DNA from 4 places in the Rhizobium sp. TRM95796 genome. Region 1 is predicted to be linked to each of the others. Evidence: predicted binding sites of a transcription regulator. Region 1 holds the regulator's gene; each other region holds the start of a gene.

Evidence for each region. Region 1 encodes LexA, which represses DNA repair genes until DNA is damaged. Its sites were predicted from a motif close to TGTTCNNNNTGTGTTCNG; they were not measured.
Region 2: a site for LexA is predicted at 2,191-2,208, ahead of OCK01_RS09465 (putative DNA modification/repair radical SAM protein). Genes of this name have one in related genera too.
Region 3: a site for LexA is predicted at 2,531-2,548, ahead of OCK01_RS22685 (YifB family Mg chelatase-like AAA ATPase). Genes of this name have one in related genera too.
Region 4: a site for LexA is predicted at 2,013-2,030, ahead of OCK01_RS12035 (PA0069 family radical SAM protein). Genes of this name have one in related genera too.

Annotation. Positions count from the first base shown of each region.
Region 1 is NZ_JAOXHE010000001.1:137,276-141,486, forward strand. It holds gene kdsA (3-deoxy-8-phosphooctulonate synthase) at 1-555, opposite strand, end outside; gene OCK01_RS00715 (VOC family protein) at 559-1,425, opposite strand; gene OCK01_RS00720 (hypothetical protein) at 1,578-1,811, shown strand; gene lexA (transcriptional repressor LexA) at 1,992-2,714, shown strand; gene gmd (GDP-mannose 4,6-dehydratase) at 2,973-4,046, shown strand; gene fcl (GDP-L-fucose synthase) at 4,052-4,211, shown strand, end outside.
Region 2 is NZ_JAOXHE010000004.1:145,248-149,458, reverse strand. It holds gene OCK01_RS09470 (UdgX family uracil-DNA binding protein) at 1-954, opposite strand, end outside; gene OCK01_RS09465 (putative DNA modification/repair radical SAM protein) at 954-2,189, opposite strand; gene OCK01_RS09460 (IlvD/Edd family dehydratase) at 2,290-4,071, opposite strand; gene ybgC (tol-pal system-associated acyl-CoA thioesterase) at 4,208-4,211, shown strand, end outside.
Region 3 is NZ_JAOXHE010000012.1:132,095-136,305, reverse strand. It holds gene cysK (cysteine synthase A) at 1-443, shown strand, start outside; gene OCK01_RS22690 (VOC family protein) at 518-916, shown strand; gene OCK01_RS22685 (YifB family Mg chelatase-like AAA ATPase) at 918-2,450, opposite strand; gene gshB (glutathione synthase) at 2,620-3,567, opposite strand; gene OCK01_RS22675 (endonuclease/exonuclease/phosphatase family protein) at 3,659-4,211, opposite strand, start outside.
Region 4 is NZ_JAOXHE010000005.1:135,068-139,278, forward strand. It holds gene OCK01_RS12030 (ribonuclease HII) at 1-631, opposite strand, end outside; gene OCK01_RS12035 (PA0069 family radical SAM protein) at 797-1,954, opposite strand; gene OCK01_RS12040 (glycosyl transferase) at 2,075-2,605, shown strand; gene OCK01_RS12045 (methyl-accepting chemotaxis protein) at 2,734-4,211, shown strand, end outside.

The DNA.
Region 1 (4,211 bases):
GGAGACCAGCGTGTTGTAGCCGAAAGAAGCGCCGCGTTCGCAGAGCAGCGCATTGGGATTGCCGCTGCCGTTGATCTTGGCCAGCACGTTCTTCATGTCCCAAGGCGCGAGAAACTGCCCCTTCTTGACGTTGATCGCCCGGCCGGTCTTGGCGGCGGCCACGAGCAGGTCCGTCTGGCGGCAGAGGAAAGCCGGGATCTGCAGGATGTCGACCGTGGGCGACACGAGCGCGCACTGCTCTTCCGTATGGATGTCGGTCAGCACCGGAAAGCCGTATTCGGCCTTGAGATCTGCGAAGACTTCCATGGCCTTTTCCAGCCCGATGCCGCGCTTGCCGGTCAGCGAGGTGCGATTGGCCTTGTCGAAGGAGGATTTGTACACCAGGCCGATGCCGAGCGCATCGGCGAGTTCGACGAGTTTGCCGGCGATCATGAAGGCGTGGTCGCGGCTTTCCATTTGGCAGGGACCAGCGATGATCGACAGTCGGCCGGAATTGGAAAACGAGACCTTGCGGGAGCCTTCGCCCACCGTCACGGTGCTGTTGTTAGCGGTCATGAGTCATACCTCCGAAAATGCGAACGCGACGCCCTGCCCCGCCAAGGGCGGTACGAGCCGCAGGGGTCCGCGCCTGAAATAGCCGATGCCCGCACGCGTCAATATCGTGTCGAGTTCGACCATCGATGCCACCGAGAACATGATGAGACCACCCGTCAAGCCGGCATCCTCATGCAATTCGAGGCCATAGGTGTCCACAAATGCCGCCGGCGTCAAGACGGTCAGTCGCGCGCTCGCGAAAGACAGGCCATCGCCGCTCGCCGAGACGGTCGCGTCGCCACATGTCACCACCCGGAGAAATGACGAGACGTCGTGCGGATGCCGATGCACGAAGACCGCCTCGCGGATGCCGAGTACGCCGTTGTCATGGTCGGTCAGCGTCGTCCGACCGTTCGGGGGAACGTTGATGCGCTGGCAGGTGAAGGCGAAGACGCCGCCGGCGGGATCGGCCCCGGCGAAGGCCAAGCGAAAACCTGCCACCCCGCTGCTTCCATCCGGCAACACCATCGACCGCGAAAAATCCAGCATCTTTCCGGCCGAACACCCGTTCTCCGCGAAGGCGACGTGGTCCGAAGCGGCGTCCGCTGTTCCATAGACGACCGCCGAAAAGCCCTCGGCGCCGCGCGCGTCCCGAAAGGTGCGATCGCCGAGAACGAAGCGGTTGCCGGCTGCGGCGGCGTTTTCATAGCCATCTCGGTCGATGATCGCGAGCGGCTCCAAAAACGTCTGATCGGCGAAATAGACGCAGCAATTGCCGGTGCCGAACGGATGCAGTCCGTCTGGAGCGACCGTGAAGCCGAGCGCGGAAAGACGCTGCCTCGCCGTGATCAAATCGGCGACGGGCAGCACGAGGTGATCGAGCGGGCGCATGGGCGATGCCTTTCTGTTGCCGCGCCTCTCGCACGGGTCGGCGACGGAAGACAAGCCGCGAGACGTTTTCTTATGTCGCACCGGAAACGAATCGGCGTCGACGCGGTTACGAATATGCCGCCGAAGAGCGGACATTCCCAAGGAGACACCCGATGAAAAGACTCGTCAACCTCTCGCTCGCTTCCGCGCTCGCGCTCGCCAGCCTTTCAGGCGTCAGCCTGGCGCAGGACAACAACAATGGCGGGGCAAATTCCGGCGCTCAGAGCGGCCAAGCTGGAAAAAGCGGCGCCGGCGACAACAACGACCCCACCAGCACATCGCAAAACTGCCGCGACGACGCCGCGACTTCCGGCACCAACTGCCAGACCGACACCACCGCCCAGTAGAAATCCCATCGGCCTTCGGCGCGCCATGCGTCGGAGGTCGTCCCGGGCGGTATTCGCTCGGGCCCGGCTTAACCCGGGGAACCCCGCACCCAGCATCCGGGAAAACGCTTGCAGAACATAAAAAGAACAGATACCGTCTGTTCCAGATTTGTTTCTTGTGCGATTCCCGGGGGCGCGCCGATGCTGACCAGAAAACAACAGGAATTACTGCTGTTCATTCATGAGCGCATGAAGGAATCGGGTGTGCCCCCGTCCTTCGACGAAATGAAGGATGCGCTGGATCTCGCCTCGAAATCCGGCATTCATCGATTGATCACCGCGCTCGAGGAACGAGGTTTCATCCGGAGACTTCCAAACCGGGCGCGAGCGCTGGAAGTCATCAAACTTCCGGAGGCCTATTCGCCGAGCCTCAGGCCGCCGGCGGCGCGAGGTTTCTCCCCGAGCGTGATCGAGGGCTCTCTCGGAAAGCAGCAGCCGCAGACAGCGCCGAAAGCGGCGGCCAATGACGAGACGGGCTCAAGCGTAACCGTGCCCGTGATGGGTCGGATTGCAGCGGGCGTGCCGATCTCCGCGATACAGAACATCACGCACGACATCGCGGTGCCGATGTCGATGCTGGGCGCTGGCGAACATTATGCGCTCGAGGTTCGAGGCGACTCGATGATCGAGGCCGGCATTCTCGACGGCGACACGGTCATCATCCGCAATGGCTCGACCGCAAGTCCCGGCGATATCGTCGTCGCTCTGGTCGACGACGAGGAAGCTACGCTCAAGCGCTTTCGCCGCAAGGGAGCGTCCATTGCCCTCGAGGCGGCCAATCCAGCCTATGAAACACGCATTTTTGGCCCCGACAGAGTGAAGGTGCAGGGTAAACTGGTCGGCCTCATTCGTCGCTATCACTGAGAGAGCCGGAGACGGCCGGCGTCGTTTTTTCGGTTGTTATCCATAGCGGCTCGACTTCTTTCGGAACCGTTGCAGTTTCTCGCGCATTTGAATATGCAAAGCGTCGTACGGCCTCTTTTTTGTTAAATGGGGCCGCCTGACGAATGTTCTTGTCGACGAATTTCAGCAGTCGTCGTGCTTGACATTTTACCGCCAGAATCCCTGCTTAGCGGCTCTGGCGGCGCATCTGCGCCATCACACTGTTTCTGGGAGACTGCATTGAGCGACAACAAGAAGAAGGTAGCGCTGGTAACCGGCATCACCGGCCAGGACGGAGCCTATCTCGCGGAACTCCTGCTGAGCAAGGGCTACATTGTCCACGGCATCAAGCGCCGCTCCTCCTCCTTCAATACGAGCCGCATCGAGAACATCTATCAGGATCCGCATGAGGCCGACCAGCGCTTCATCCTGCATTACGGCGATATGACGGACTCGACCAACCTGATCCGCATCGTCCAGGAAGCCCAGCCGGACGAGATTTACAATCTCGCCGCCCAGAGCCATGTGCGCGTGTCCTTCGAGACGCCGGAATACACCGCCAATGCGGACGGCATCGGCACGTTGCGCCTGCTGGAAGCCATTCGTATTCTCGGCATGGAGAAGAAGACACGCTTCTACCAGGCTTCGACCTCCGAACTCTACGGTCTCGTGCAGGAAGTGCCGCAGCGCGAAACGACGCCTTTCTATCCGCGCTCGCCTTACGCAGCCGCGAAACTCTACTCCTACTGGATCGTGGTCAACTACCGCGAAGCCTATGGCATGCACGCCTCCAACGGCATCCTGTTCAACCATGAGAGCCCGCTGCGCGGCGAAACCTTCGTCACCCGCAAGATCACCCGCGCCGCCGCCGCCATCCGGCTCGGCAAGCAGGAAAAGCTCTATGTCGGCAATATCGACGCCAAGCGCGACTGGGGCCATGCCCGCGAATATGTCCGCGGCATGTGGATGATGCTGCAGCAGGAAGAGGCAGACGATTACGTGCTCGCCACCGGCGAGACCACCGAAGTCCGCCAGTTCATCACCTGGGCCTTCGAGGATGTCGGCATTCATCTGGAATGGAAGGGCGAAGGCGTCGACGAGAAGGGTTACGACACGCTGACCGGCAAGGTCGTGGTCGAGATCGATCCGCGCTATTTCCGCCCGACCGAAGTCGAGCTCCTGATCGGCGATCCGACCAAGGCGCAGACCAAGCTCGGCTGGAGACATGAGACGCCGGTGCGCGAACTCTGCCGCGAAATGGTCAATGAAGACCTCAAGGTCATGCAGACCGCCACCGTGATGAAGGAAGCGTGAGGCCGATGTATTCGCTCAGCGGGAAAAAGGTCTGGGTGGCCGGCCATCGCGGCATGGTGGGTTCCGCCATCGTAAGAAGGTTGGCGTCGGAAGGCGCGGAGGTTGTCACCGCCTCTCGCGCGGACGCCGATCTGCGCGACCAGGCGGCCACCACCGCCTGGATCG
Region 2 (4,211 bases), on a different contig from region 1:
TTCGCCTTCGCCGAATACGGTCTGAGTGGCGTTGCAATAAAGCCCGCAACGTGTGCAATGACGCGCCTGCGACTTCGCTTCCTCCAGAGTGTCGGGAACCTTTTCCCTGTCGGGCATGTCGACTTGTCCCACGCGGCTCAAAATGCGCTCGGCGCGCGGCGACGGCAGCGTCGGCATGGCCGCGCGCATTTCCTGCACCTGCCGTTCGGCGCCGGCGATGAGTTCGGGAATGAGCCGGGCTTCCGGAAGGTTCTTCCAGTATTTGACCGGCATTTCGCTCTTCATCGCCTTCACCTTCAGGCGGGCGGGATTGAAGATGTTGCGATAATAGGTGCGCCAGAGATCGTCGGCTGCGTCGTCAGGCATATCGGGCCGGCCCTCGCAGGGCGAGATGGACAAGGCGCCATCGAGAAACAGAGCCGCGGCGCCGGGCGTCACGATCATCCAGTCCATATCGGCGAAGCGGCGTGCGAAGAAGGGCGCGGTGCGCTCCAGAATGAAATGGTCGGGCTCGAACCAGGCGACGAAGCGCCGTCGGTCTCCCTCCCCTCCGACTTCGCGGAAGCGGACGAAAGCCTTCATCTTGTGGCTGTCGCGCCGGACGGATTTCTCCATCGCCATGAGCGCCGCGACATCGCGGTCGGACCGATCCTGCAGGATGCTGCGATCCGCCTGCAGCCGAAACAGCAGGCGGTAAGGCAGGCTGAAACGCTCCGGACCGGAATGGCAGAGCGCGGCCTCGGCGAGCGGCAGGAAAGCCGCGGGAATGCGCGGCTCCTGAATAGGCGTGTATCTCGCCTCATCCGCCATATCGAAGCCGCCGAAGAGATCGCCGCCCTCGCCTTCCACGCGCCAGGACACGACCTCGGGTGGCGCGCCCTTCAGCAACAGCGTGCGCGCTTCGCTCCGCCAGGCCTCGGCAAAGCCCAGTTTCGGCAGGATGACGGAAACCATCAGAACAGCGACAATTGTTGCGGCGCCGGCTGGAATCGCGCCTTGAGGCCCTCGGAATCGGTGAGCCCACGCGGGTTCCAGTCGACACAGGAGATGAAGGGCCGGGCCTTGCTCATCACCGCGCCGAGCCGCACGAGGTCGTCATAGCGCAGCGACTTGACCCGCCGCGACGTGAGGATGCGTCCGACGGATTTGGAGCCGAAGCCGGGCACGCGCAGCAGCGTCTCCTTGCCCGCCTTGTTGACGTCGACGGGAAAGGCGCCGCGATTGGCGAGCGCCCAGGCGAGCTTGGGATCGAGGCCGAGATCCAGCATGCCGCCCGGCTGCGCCGACATGATCTCGCGGGCGGAGAAGCCGTAGAAACGAGTCAGCCAATCGGCCTGGTAAAGCCGGTGCTCGCGGATCAGCGGCGGCTTTATCAGGGGCAGCGCGGACGACGAATCCGGAATCGGGCTGAAGGCGGAATAATAGACGCGGCGCAGCTGGTAGCCGGAATAAAGGCTTTCGCTGCGCACGAGAATATCCTCGTCCGTGCTGGCGTCGGCGCCGATGATCATCTGCGTGCTCTGGCCAGCCGGCGTGAAGCGCTTCTTCTTCTTGGTGATCGGGCTGGGTTCGGAATGTTCGTCGATCTTGAGCCGAAGATCGGCCATGGATTTGCGAATCGACACCGGGCTCTTCTGCGGCGCATAGCGCGTCACGGACTGGTCCTGCGGCAATTCGATATTGATCGACAGGCGGTCGGCGAAGAGCCCCGCCTCCTCCACCAAAGCGGGGGCGGCGTCCGGAATGGTCTTGAGGTGGATATAGCCGCGGAAATTGTGAACCTGACGCAGGTCGCGTGCGATGCGCACCATATCCGCCATCGTGTCGTCGGGCGATTTGATGATGCCGGAGGACAGGAACAGGCCCTCGATATAATTGCGGCGATAGAATTCGATCGTCAGCCAGACCACTTCGTCGGGCGTGAACCGCGCCCGCTGCACATTCGACGACGCCCGGTTGATGCAATAGGCGCAATCATAGATGCAGAAATTGGTCATCAGGATCTTGAGCAGCGAGATACAGCGTCCATCCGGCGCATAAGCGTGGCATATACCCATGCTTTCGGTGGAGCCGAGCCCCTTGCCATCAGCCGAATTGCGCTTGGTCGTTCCGGAGGAGGCGCAGGAGGCGTCATATTTCGCGGCGTCCGAGAGGATCGCCAGCTTGTCCCGAATCTTGAGCTGAACCATGCGTTCACTTTATGTTCTAAAGACCTAAAATGCAAGCCGTGTCGAAAGCCTGCGTTTTTCTACGCAGGCTTCGATAAGCCGGATCGGCGAAAACGATGGATCAGTGATTGTGCCGGGGCGGCGTCTTGGCGATCTGGCGGAAGTCCGCCGCGCCGTCGATCACCGCGCCGTCGGACAATTGAGTCACGGTTTGGCGGTAGAGCCGCTGCCAGGGAGTTGCGTCCGGGGGAACTTTTGGAATGCCGTCCTGCTTGCGTTTGGCGATCTCGGCCTCATCCACCAGCATGTCGCAGAGACCCTGATTGAAGTCGATGCGGATGACGTCGCCGGTGCGCACCCAGGCGAGCCCACCGCCGGCGGCGCTTTCGGGCGAGGCGTTGAGGATCGAGGGACTGTCGGCGGTGCCGGACTGGCGCCCGTCGCCGATGGTCGGCAGGCTCTTGATTCCGCGCTTGAGGATATGATCCGGCGGCTGCATGTTGACCACCTCCGCCGATCCCGGCCAGCCCAGGGGACCCGCGCCGCGGATCACGAGAATCGTGCGCTCGTCGATATCGAGAGCGGGATCGTTGATCCGGGCGTGATAATCTTCGGAGCCGTCGAACACCACGGCCTTGCCCTCGAACACGCCTTCGCGGCCCGGCTCGGAGAGATAGCGGCTGCGGAAATCCTCCGACACCACGCTCATTTTCATGATGGCGAAATCGAACAGATTGCCCTTGAGCACCAGGAAGCCGGCGCGGTCCTTGAGCGGCGCGGCAAATGGCTTGATCACCTCGCGGTCTACGGCTTCGCGTCCCTCCAGATTCTCAGCCATGGCCTTGCCGGTGATGGTGCGACAGTCGCCGGCCAGCTTGCCGGCCTGCATCAGCTCCCACATGATCGCCGGCGTACCGCCGGCGCGGTGATAGCGCTCGCCGAGATAGGCGCCCGCCGGCTGGACATTGGCGAGCAGCGGGATGTCGAAACCGTGAACCTGCCAGTCCTCGGGATGGAGTTCGACGCCGGCATGCTTGGCCATGGCGGCGAGATGCGGCTGGGCGTTGGTCGAGCCTCCGATGGCGGAATTGACCTTGATCGCGTTCAGGAAGGCGTCGCGCGTCAGGATGTCGGACGGCTTGAGGTCCTCCCAGACGATCTCGACGGCGCGCCGGCCGGTGCGATAGGCCATCTGGCCGCGCTCGCGATAGGCGGCGGGGATCGCGCCGCAACCTGTCAGCGACAGGCCGAGCGCTTCGGCGAGCGCATTCATGGTCGAGGCCGTGCCCATCGTGTTGCAATGGCCGATCGACGGGGCGGAATCGAGCGCGGCCTGCAGGAATTCCTCACGATCGATTTCGCCGGCTGCGTATTTGCGCCGCATGCGCCAGATCACCGTGCCGGAGCCCGCTAATTCCCCCTCATGCCAGCCATCGAGCATCGGCCCGCCCGAGAGCACGATGGCGGGAATATCGACCGTGGAGGCCGCCATGATCGCCGAGGGCGTCGTCTTATCGCAGCCGGTCGTCAGCACGACCCCGTCGAGCGGATAGCCGTAGAGCACTTCGACCAGGCCGAGATAAGCGAGGTTGCGGTCGAGCGCCGCCGTCGGGCGCTTGCAGTTTTCGAAGATCGGATGGGTCGGAAATTCAATCGGAATGCCGCCGGCGTCCCGGATGCCGTCGCGCACCCGTTTGGCGAGATCGACATGGTGGCGATTGCAGGGGGTGAGATCGCTGCCTGACTGCGCGATGCCGATGATCGGCTTGCCGGAGCGCAATTCCTCGGGCGTCACGCCGTAATTCATGAAACGCTCGAGATAGAGCGCGGTCATGTCGATATGGTCGGGATTGTCGAACCAGTCCTGCGACCGCAGACGACGTCTCTCGTGTTGACCGGACATGGCGCTCCTCCTTCATGCTGGCTGCGCTAGCTCTATCGCTGGCGCAGGCGCCAAACAAGGGCGAAGGCGCCGCGTTCCGGCTTGGACTTTGATCGGAGGCCGTGTACAGCGCGAGCGACGTGACGATGGAGCGCCCATGA
Region 3 (4,211 bases), on a different contig from region 1:
ACGACACCAATGGCGAGATCGACATTTTCGTTTCCGGCATCGGCACAGGCGGCACGATCACCGGCACGGGTCAGGTGCTGAAGGCGCGCAAGCCCTCGGTCCAGGTGATCGCGGTCGAGCCGGCCGATTCGCCGGTGCTTTCCGGCGGCAATCCGGGCCCGCACAAGATCCAGGGCATCGGCGCCGGCTTCGCGCCCGCCATCCTCGACAAGTCCGTCTATGACGAGGTCGTCACGGTCAGCAACGAGGACGCCTTCGCCCAGGCTCGCCTCGTCGCCCGTCTCGAAGGCGTGCCGGTCGGCATCTCCTCGGGCGCCGCATTGACCGCAGCCATCAAGGTCGGCCAGCGCGAAGAAAACGCCGGAAAGAACATCGTCGTGATCATTCCCTCCTTTGCCGAACGCTATCTGTCGACGGCCCTGTTCGAAGGCCTGGGCGGCTGATTTTTTGTAGACATCGGAGCCGTGCTTTTGCGGCTTCGATATTTCATGCCACTGCCGCTCTAAGAGCAAGGCCGATGCTTCATCACATTTCGCTGGGCGTCGCAGACATTCTCAAAGCAGCGCGGTTCTATGACGCCGCTCTCAGGCCGCTCGGATATATCCGCGTTTGGGAGGATATCCGTCCCGGCGAGGACGATCAGGCGGTTGGTTACGGATTGCCCGGCGGCAGCGACAAACTGGCCCTGAAACTCAGGCCGCATGACGCGAGCCCTCCAGGTCCAGGTTTCCATCTCGCTCTCGCCGCCCCGAGCCGCGTGAGCGTGGAACAGTTTCACGCCGAAGCCATCGCCCATGGCGGCATCGATAATGGCGGCCCGGGACTTCGGCCGCATTACGGTCCCCACTATTTCGCGGCCTTCGTCATCGATCCCGACGGCCACCACATCGAAGCGGTCATCAATCGACCGGAATAGATCAGGCCGCGTTCTGAAGCGCAGTCCCGGCAATCCGGTAGGAAATCGCCTCGGCGAGATGAATGCGGCCCACGCGTGGAGCCTCGTCGAGATCGGCGAGCGTGCGCGCCACTTTCAAAATGCGGTGATAGCCGCGCGCCGAAAATTTCATCTTGTCGGCGGCGTCGCGGAGAAGTTGCAGGCCGGCGGGATCAGGTTCGGCGATCGCCTCGATCAGCGCGGTGGCGCAGCGGGCGTTGCTGCCAATCTCCGGCAGGCCGGCCGCCAGGAAACGGTCGCGCTGCAGGTCGCGGGCGCGGGAGACGCGGGCAGCCACCACCGCGCTCGCCTCCGCCGGCCGGGGCCGGATGAGATCCGTGGCGCTGACAGCCGGCACGTCGATCCGGATATCGATGCGGTCGAGCAACGGGCCTGATAGCCGCGACTGATAATCGCTCATGCAGCGCGGCCCCCGCGCGCAAGTATGGCCCGGTTCGCCGGCCATGCCGCAGCGGCAGGGGTTCATCGCAGCGATCAGTTGAAACTTAGCCGGGTAACTGACGTGATGATTGGCGCGGGCGATGACGCATTCGCCGGTTTCCAGCGGTTGGCGCAGCGCGTCCAGCGTCTGTGGGTGAAACTCCGGCAGCTCATCGAGAAACAGCACGCCGTGATGGGCGAGCGACGCTTCGCCGGGCTTGGCGCGTAGCCCGCCGCCGACCAGCGCCGCCATGGTGGCCGAGTGATGCGGCGCGCGAAACGGACGCCGATCCGACAATTTTCCGCCCGCGAGCTGTCCGGCGATCGAATGGATCATCGACACTTCCAACAGTTCCGCCGAATCGAGCGGCGGCAGGATCGAGGCCAGGCGTTGGGCGAGCATCGACTTGCCCGAACCGGGAGGTCCGACGAACAAAAGATTATGGCCGCCAGCCGCCGCCACTTCGAGCGCCCGCTTGGCGCTTTCCTGTCCCTTGATGTCGGCGAGATCGGGACTGTTGGCCGGCAGCGCCCGAACCGCCGGCTGCGGCCGTGACAGCACTTGCGTGCCGCGGAAATGATTGGCGAGGCCGACCAAGCTGCGCGGCGCGAGAATGTCGATCTCGGCGCCGGCCCAGGCGGCTTCGGGGCCACTGTCCTGCGGGCATATCAGTCCCTTGCCCATGGCGTTGGCGGCGATCGCCGCCGGCAGCGCGCCCGCCACCGGCGCAATCGTGCCGTCGAGATTGAGTTCGCCGAGGATCAGGTAGTCCTGCAGGGCATCCGCCGGGATTGCGCCCAGCGCCGCCATCATCGCCAGCGCGATGGGCAGATCGAAGTGGCTGCCTTCTTTGGGAAGGTCGGCAGGCGCGAGGTTGACGGTGACTTTCTTCTGCGGAAGCGCCAGGCCCGAAGCATGCAGCGCAGCCTGCACCCGTTCCCGGCTTTCGGCCACCGCCTTGTCAGGCAGGCCGACAATCTGCATCACATGCTTGCCCGGCCCCACCATGACCTGGACATCGACCGGCACCCCTTCGATGCCCTGGAATGCGACTGTGCTGACCCTCGCCACCATATTGCCCGCGCCCCCGCTTGCTCGCCGGAAAGGCGAAGATCGCCCTTCCTCGGCATAGGGTTGCAGTCAATCACGGAAATCAGAATAAAACAAGAACAAATAGAGTCGACTTTCACCCACCGGCTGCAATCAGGTTGCAACCGGTTGAGCGACAAAACAAAATCGTGAATCAGCCGCGCTTCTTTTCCACCGCGTCCCAGAACAGCGCGGCAATATCGGCGCCGCCGAACTTCTGGACCTCGCGGATGCCGGTGGGCGAGGTGACGTTGATCTCGGTCATATAGTCGCCGATCACGTCGATGCCGACCAGCAGGAAGCCGCGTTCGCGGAGCGCAGGCCCGATGCGGGCGCAGATCTCCTGTTCGCGCGCGGTGAGTTCGGTATGCTCGGCGCGGCCGCCGACATGCATGTTGGAGCGCGAATCCGTCTCGGCCGGCACGCGGTTGATCGCGCCCACCGCCTCGCCGTCGATCAGGATGATGCGCTTGTCGCCCTTGCGCACCGCCGGCAGATATTGCTGGGCGATGAAGGGTTCGCGGAACATCTGGCCGAACATTTCCAGCAGCGACGTGAAGTTGCGGTCGTCTCGCGAGGAGTGGAATACGCCGGCGCCGCCATTGCCGTAAAGCGGCTTGAGGATGATGTCTCCCATCTCCTCGCGGAAGCGGGCGATTTCCTTGACGTCGCGGGTGATCAGCGTCTGCGGCATCAGATCGGCGAATTCGGTGACGAAAATCTTTTCCGGCGAATTGCGCACCCAGGCGGGATCATTGACCACCAGCGTCTTGGGGTGAATGCGCTCGAGCAGATGCGTCGAGGTGATATAGGCCATGTCGAAGGGCGGATCCTGGCGCAAGAGCACCACATCCATGGTCGAGAGATCGACACGTTCGGGTTCGCCGAGCGTGAAATGGTCGCCCTTGACGTCGCGCAGCTCCATCGGCTCGACGGTGGCGTAGATCTTGCCGTCGCGCATCGACAATTGGTTCGGGGTGTAGTGGAACAGCCTGTAGCCGCGCGCCTGCGCTTCCAGGCTCATGGCGAAAGTGGAGTCGCCGGCGATATTGATGGAGGACACATGGTCCATCTGCACGGCGACGTTCTTGATTTTAGCCATGAAAAGGCGCTCCCCGGATGATCAAAGCCGGCCAGATGTAGGACCCGGCCGGGCGCTTGGCAAGCCCGCCGGCAGGGAGGAAAGACGAGCCTCAGAGAAAGCCCAGAATGCGCGTGGTGATCGGATCGTGGTCCGAAAGAGGCCGTCCCTTAGGATTGAGCGACGGCGTGATGACTGTCTCCGACATCTCGAGCCCGCGCGCCAGAAACCAGTCGAGCTTCATGACCCGTTCAGGCCAGCGGGTGATCAGGCTGGGTCGCGTCGTCATCTGGTCGAGCGGGCCGCCATGGCGGCTGAAGCCGCGCGCAGCACTCATCGCAAACAGGCCTTCCGCCTCGAAATCACCGCCGGCATGGTTGCCGGTGTTGAGATCGCCGCCGATCAGGATCGGCAGGTCGGGAAAGGCTTGCTCCAGCCGGTCGATCATATCAGCCGTTTGTCGTTCGCGATAGGCGGCTGTCGTCGCGCTTTCGAGATGAACGGAGACGGCCACGAAGGGGCCGGATATGGTGTCGATCAGCCCGCCCACGGCGCAACGTTCGCCGATGCGCGGCTGGTCCCTATCGCCGCGCCAGAGACGCTCGCCCCAGAGACGGATCATAAACGGCTCGCGAATGGGCGCCGCCGAGAGGAGGCCGTTGCCG
Region 4 (4,211 bases), on a different contig from region 1:
GCGGGCGAAAGCTCATGCGGTGGAGGGGGCAGGGGCCGAGTTCGATGATGGCGCGGCGGTGCACGACGGTGGCGTAGCCCGCATGCTTCTCGAAGCCGTAGCCCGGATGAGAATGCGCCGCCGCCTCCATCATCCGGTCGCGGGTGACTTTGGCGACGATCGACGCCGCGGCGATCGAGACCGAGCGGGAATCGCCCTTGACGAAGGCCTTGCCGGGGCAGGGCAGGCCGGGGGGAACGTCGCGGCCGTCGATGACTGCGAAATCGGGCCGCCTGTACAGAGAAAGGGTCGCCCGCCGCATGGCTTCGAGGCTCGCCTTGCGAATGTCCGTCCGGTCGATTCCCAAGGCGCTGACCGAGGCGATGGCGACCTCGGCGCTTCCCAGGATCTCCGCATAGAGCCTCTCGCGTTCGGAGAGCGAGAGTTGTTTGGAGTCGTTCAGGCCGGTCGGAATACGGGCGCGGTCGAGCACAACCGCGCAAGCGACCACGGGTCCCGCGAGCGGTCCGCGGCCGACCTCGTCGAGGCCGACGATGCGGTCGTAGCCGTCGCGCATCAACGCTTCCTCGATCGCGAAAGTCGGGGCGACGTCTTCAAACAAGAAAGGTAGGGAATCGGCGGGACGCGTCATGCGGGGTTTGTGGCATATCCCGCCGATTCCCCGCAAGTCCCGGATCGAGGGCGGCGGCCCGGGATGCTTGCGGGCGCCATCCGTCGTTGCGGTTCGACGGAGGGCGCTGGTCGACGCTGGGTCCGGCTTCAGGGACATGCCGGGCCCAGCATCCGATACTGAGAACTAGAGGAGGCTCAGTTGCACCCCATAGCCGGACGGAGGCACGAAGAGATCGGTGTTCAGCTGAATGCCGCGCCGCCTGAGATCGAGCTTCTTGGCGGCGAGTTCGAACCTCCGATGCAGTTGCCAGGCATAGGGACCGGCGCCCTTCATGCGTTTGCCGAATTCGGCGTCGTAGTCCTTTCCGCCGCGCATGGAGCGCACCAGGTTCATCACGTGCCGGTAGCGATCCGGATAGTTGCGCAGCAGCCAATCGCGAAACAACGGGCTGACTTCGAAGGGCAGGCGCAGCAGGATGTAATTGGCTTCCCTGGCCCCGGCGGCGGCCGCGGCGTCGAGAATGCGTTCGAGTTCGTGATCGTTGAGCGCCGGGATCATCGGCGCGGCCAGCACGGCTGTGGGAACGCCCGCTTCGGTCAAGGCCCGGATCGCCTCCAGTCGCCGCGTCGGGGTCGAGGCGCGCGGCTCCATCAGCCGGGCGAGCTTGCGATCGAGCGTCGTCACCGACAGCGCGACTTTCGCCAAGCCCTTTTCGGCCATCTTCGACAGCAGGTCGATATCGCGCATCACCAAGGCCGACTTGGTCACGATCGAGACCGGATGATTGGCCGTCGACAGGACTTCGAGGATCTGCCGCATGATGCGCCATTCCTTTTCGATCGGCTGATAGGGGTCGGTATTGGTGCCGATGGCGATCGTCTTCGGTTTGTAGCCGGGCTTCGACAGCTCCCGTTCGAGAAGCCGCGCCGCATCCGGCTTGGCGAAGAGTTTGGCCTCGAAATCAAGGCCCGCCGACAGGCCCATATAGTCGTGGCTCGGCCGGGCGAAGCAATAGACGCAGCCATGCTCGCAGCCCCGATAGGGATTGATCGAGCGGTCGAACGGCACGTCGGGGCTGTCGTTGCGCGTGATGATGCTGCGCGGCTTCTCGACCTGAACCTCGGTGCGGAACGGCTCCAGGCTTTCGAGCGTCTGCCAGCCGTCGTCCAGCGCCTCGCGCTCCTTCGACTCGAAACGGCCCGCCGGATTGAGGCCCGCGCCGCGGCCGCGACGGCGGTCGATGTCGATCCTCACACCGCTTTCCTTGAGCAGTCCATCGGCAAGCTCCGCCGTGTTGGCAGGCTGGAAGGCAGCCTGCCGCGAAAGGGACAGATTGATCATTGGGCTTCTCCGGCGCGGTCAGCTGACCGCCTGATGACAATTTTCCTATCGTGAAAAGGAGAACAATGCAAGAACAAAATGCGGCTGGCAATCGCGCGCGGCTTTCGGTAAAGCTAGGCCATGCTGACGGTGATGTTGGAATGCGAGAACAGCGAGCCAGAGCTCGCCTATACCCTCTCCGTGCTCGTTTCGGGCGCGGTCGACGGCGTCGTCAGCGAAGTCATCGTGCTCGACAGGGGGTCGCAGGATGGCACCGCCCGGCTCGCCGACGCCGCGGGCTGCAAATATCTGCAGAGCTGGACGCTTTCCGACACCGTGCGTCGCGCGCGAGGCGAGTGGTTGCTCTTCCTCGAACCCGGCGCCCGGCCGCAAAATGGTTGGGTTGAGGAAGTGCTGGAATATGCCGCGATCGGCGGAAAGGCGGCCCGGTTTTCGGCCTCGCGTCGCCATCGTCAACCCTGGTTCCGGCGCATCGCGCAACCAGGCAAGCCATTCGAATACGGTCTTCTGGTGCAGAAGCGCGATTTGCTCGCCGCGCTGGACGCGGGCGTCGATTTGGCGCGGTTCGCCCGGAATGCGCCGCGGCTCCGATTGCGGACGGAGTTGATTCCGGCCGCGGTTCTGAAAGGTCGGGCCAAGGCCGAGCGTTGAGCGACGCGCGGGAATTCGGTGATCGGCGCGCTAAAGTTAGGGGATGCTTAAGCGTAATCCCCTAAATTTGGGGACAAACGCCGGAGACCGTCCTGTTTCCGCGCGGTTTGGGACGCCGAGGGGGCCTGATGATCAACCTGAAGATTGCGCATAAACTCTACCTGCTGGTTTTCGCGCTGATGGCGGCGTTCGCCGTGGCGGTGACCTTCGAGATCCGCGCCGCCGCAGACGCCGTCTATCATGAACGCTATGAAATGCTGCGGACCGAGACGGAGTCCGCCGTCTCCATTCTCAAGCAGTTCCACGAGCGCCAACTCGCCGGGGAATTGACGGAAGAAGAGGCCCGCGCCCAGGCCTATCAGATCGTCAACGGCATGAAATATTCGCCCGACGGATATTTCTTCGCCTATGACTACGATCTCAACATGGCCTTCCATTACGACAAGGACAAGGTCGGCAAGAATCTGCGCGGCAAGCCGGATCCCAAGGGCAAGCTCTACCGAGAGGAACTGCTGAAGCTGGGCCAGGCGGGCGGCGGGCGCACCGATTTCGATGCGTCCAAGCCCGGCGAGCCAAAGGACGCCTTCTTCCGCAAGAGCGCCTATGCGCTCGCCTTCGAGCCCTGGAAGCTGGTCGTCGTCACCGGTCTTTATGTCGACGATCTCGACGCACAGGTGAACGCCATGATCGCCAAGGCGGTCGGCGTCATGCTGGCAATTTTCGCGCTCGGCGCGGCGCTGGCCTATGTCATCATGCGGTCTATCACCAAACCCCTCGAAGAGGTTCGAAAGGCCCTCGGCGAAGTAGCTGACGAAAACACCGCCATTTCCGTGCCTCACGCCGGCCTCTCCAACGAAATCGGCATGATGGCGCAGGCGACGGCGGCGCTGCAGACCAAGATCCGTGAGCGCCACGACCTCGCCGAGCGCGAGGCGCGCCAGCAGCAGGAACTCGCCGCCGAACGTGAGGCCAATGTCGAGCGCGAGCATCAGGAGGCCGAGGCGCTGCAGCGGGTGATCTATGAGATCGGCGACACGATGGAGCAATTGGCGACCGGCGATCTGACGGTCCGCTGCGGCGATCTCGGCGCCAAATACGATTCGCTCAGGCTCAACCTCAACAGATCCTTGTCCAAGCTCGAAGGGGCGATGTCGAAGGTCAATCGCAAGAGCTCGGACATCGGGGCGTCGAAGGACGAGATCCGTCGCGCCTCCGGCGAGCTTGCGCTCCGCACCGAGCGTCAGGCCGCCAATCTCGAAGAGACGTCCGCGGCGATCGACGAATTGTCGGTCACCGTCCGCCAGACGGCGGAAGGCGCGCGCGAGGCCGCCAATCGCGTCTCGACGGTCAGTTCCGACGCCAACAGTTCAGACCAGATCGTCGCCCGCGCCATCGACGCCATGAGCGGCATCGAAAAATCCTCGAGCGAAATCACCAAGATCATCGGCGTCATCGACGAGATCGCCTTCCAGACCAATCTCTTGGCGCTGAACGCCGGCGTCGAGGCGGCCCGCGCCGGCGAAAGCGGCAAGGGCTTCGCGGTCGTGGCGCAGGAGGTGCGCGAGCTCGCCCAGCGCTCCGCCGCCGCGGCCAAGGAGATCAAGGA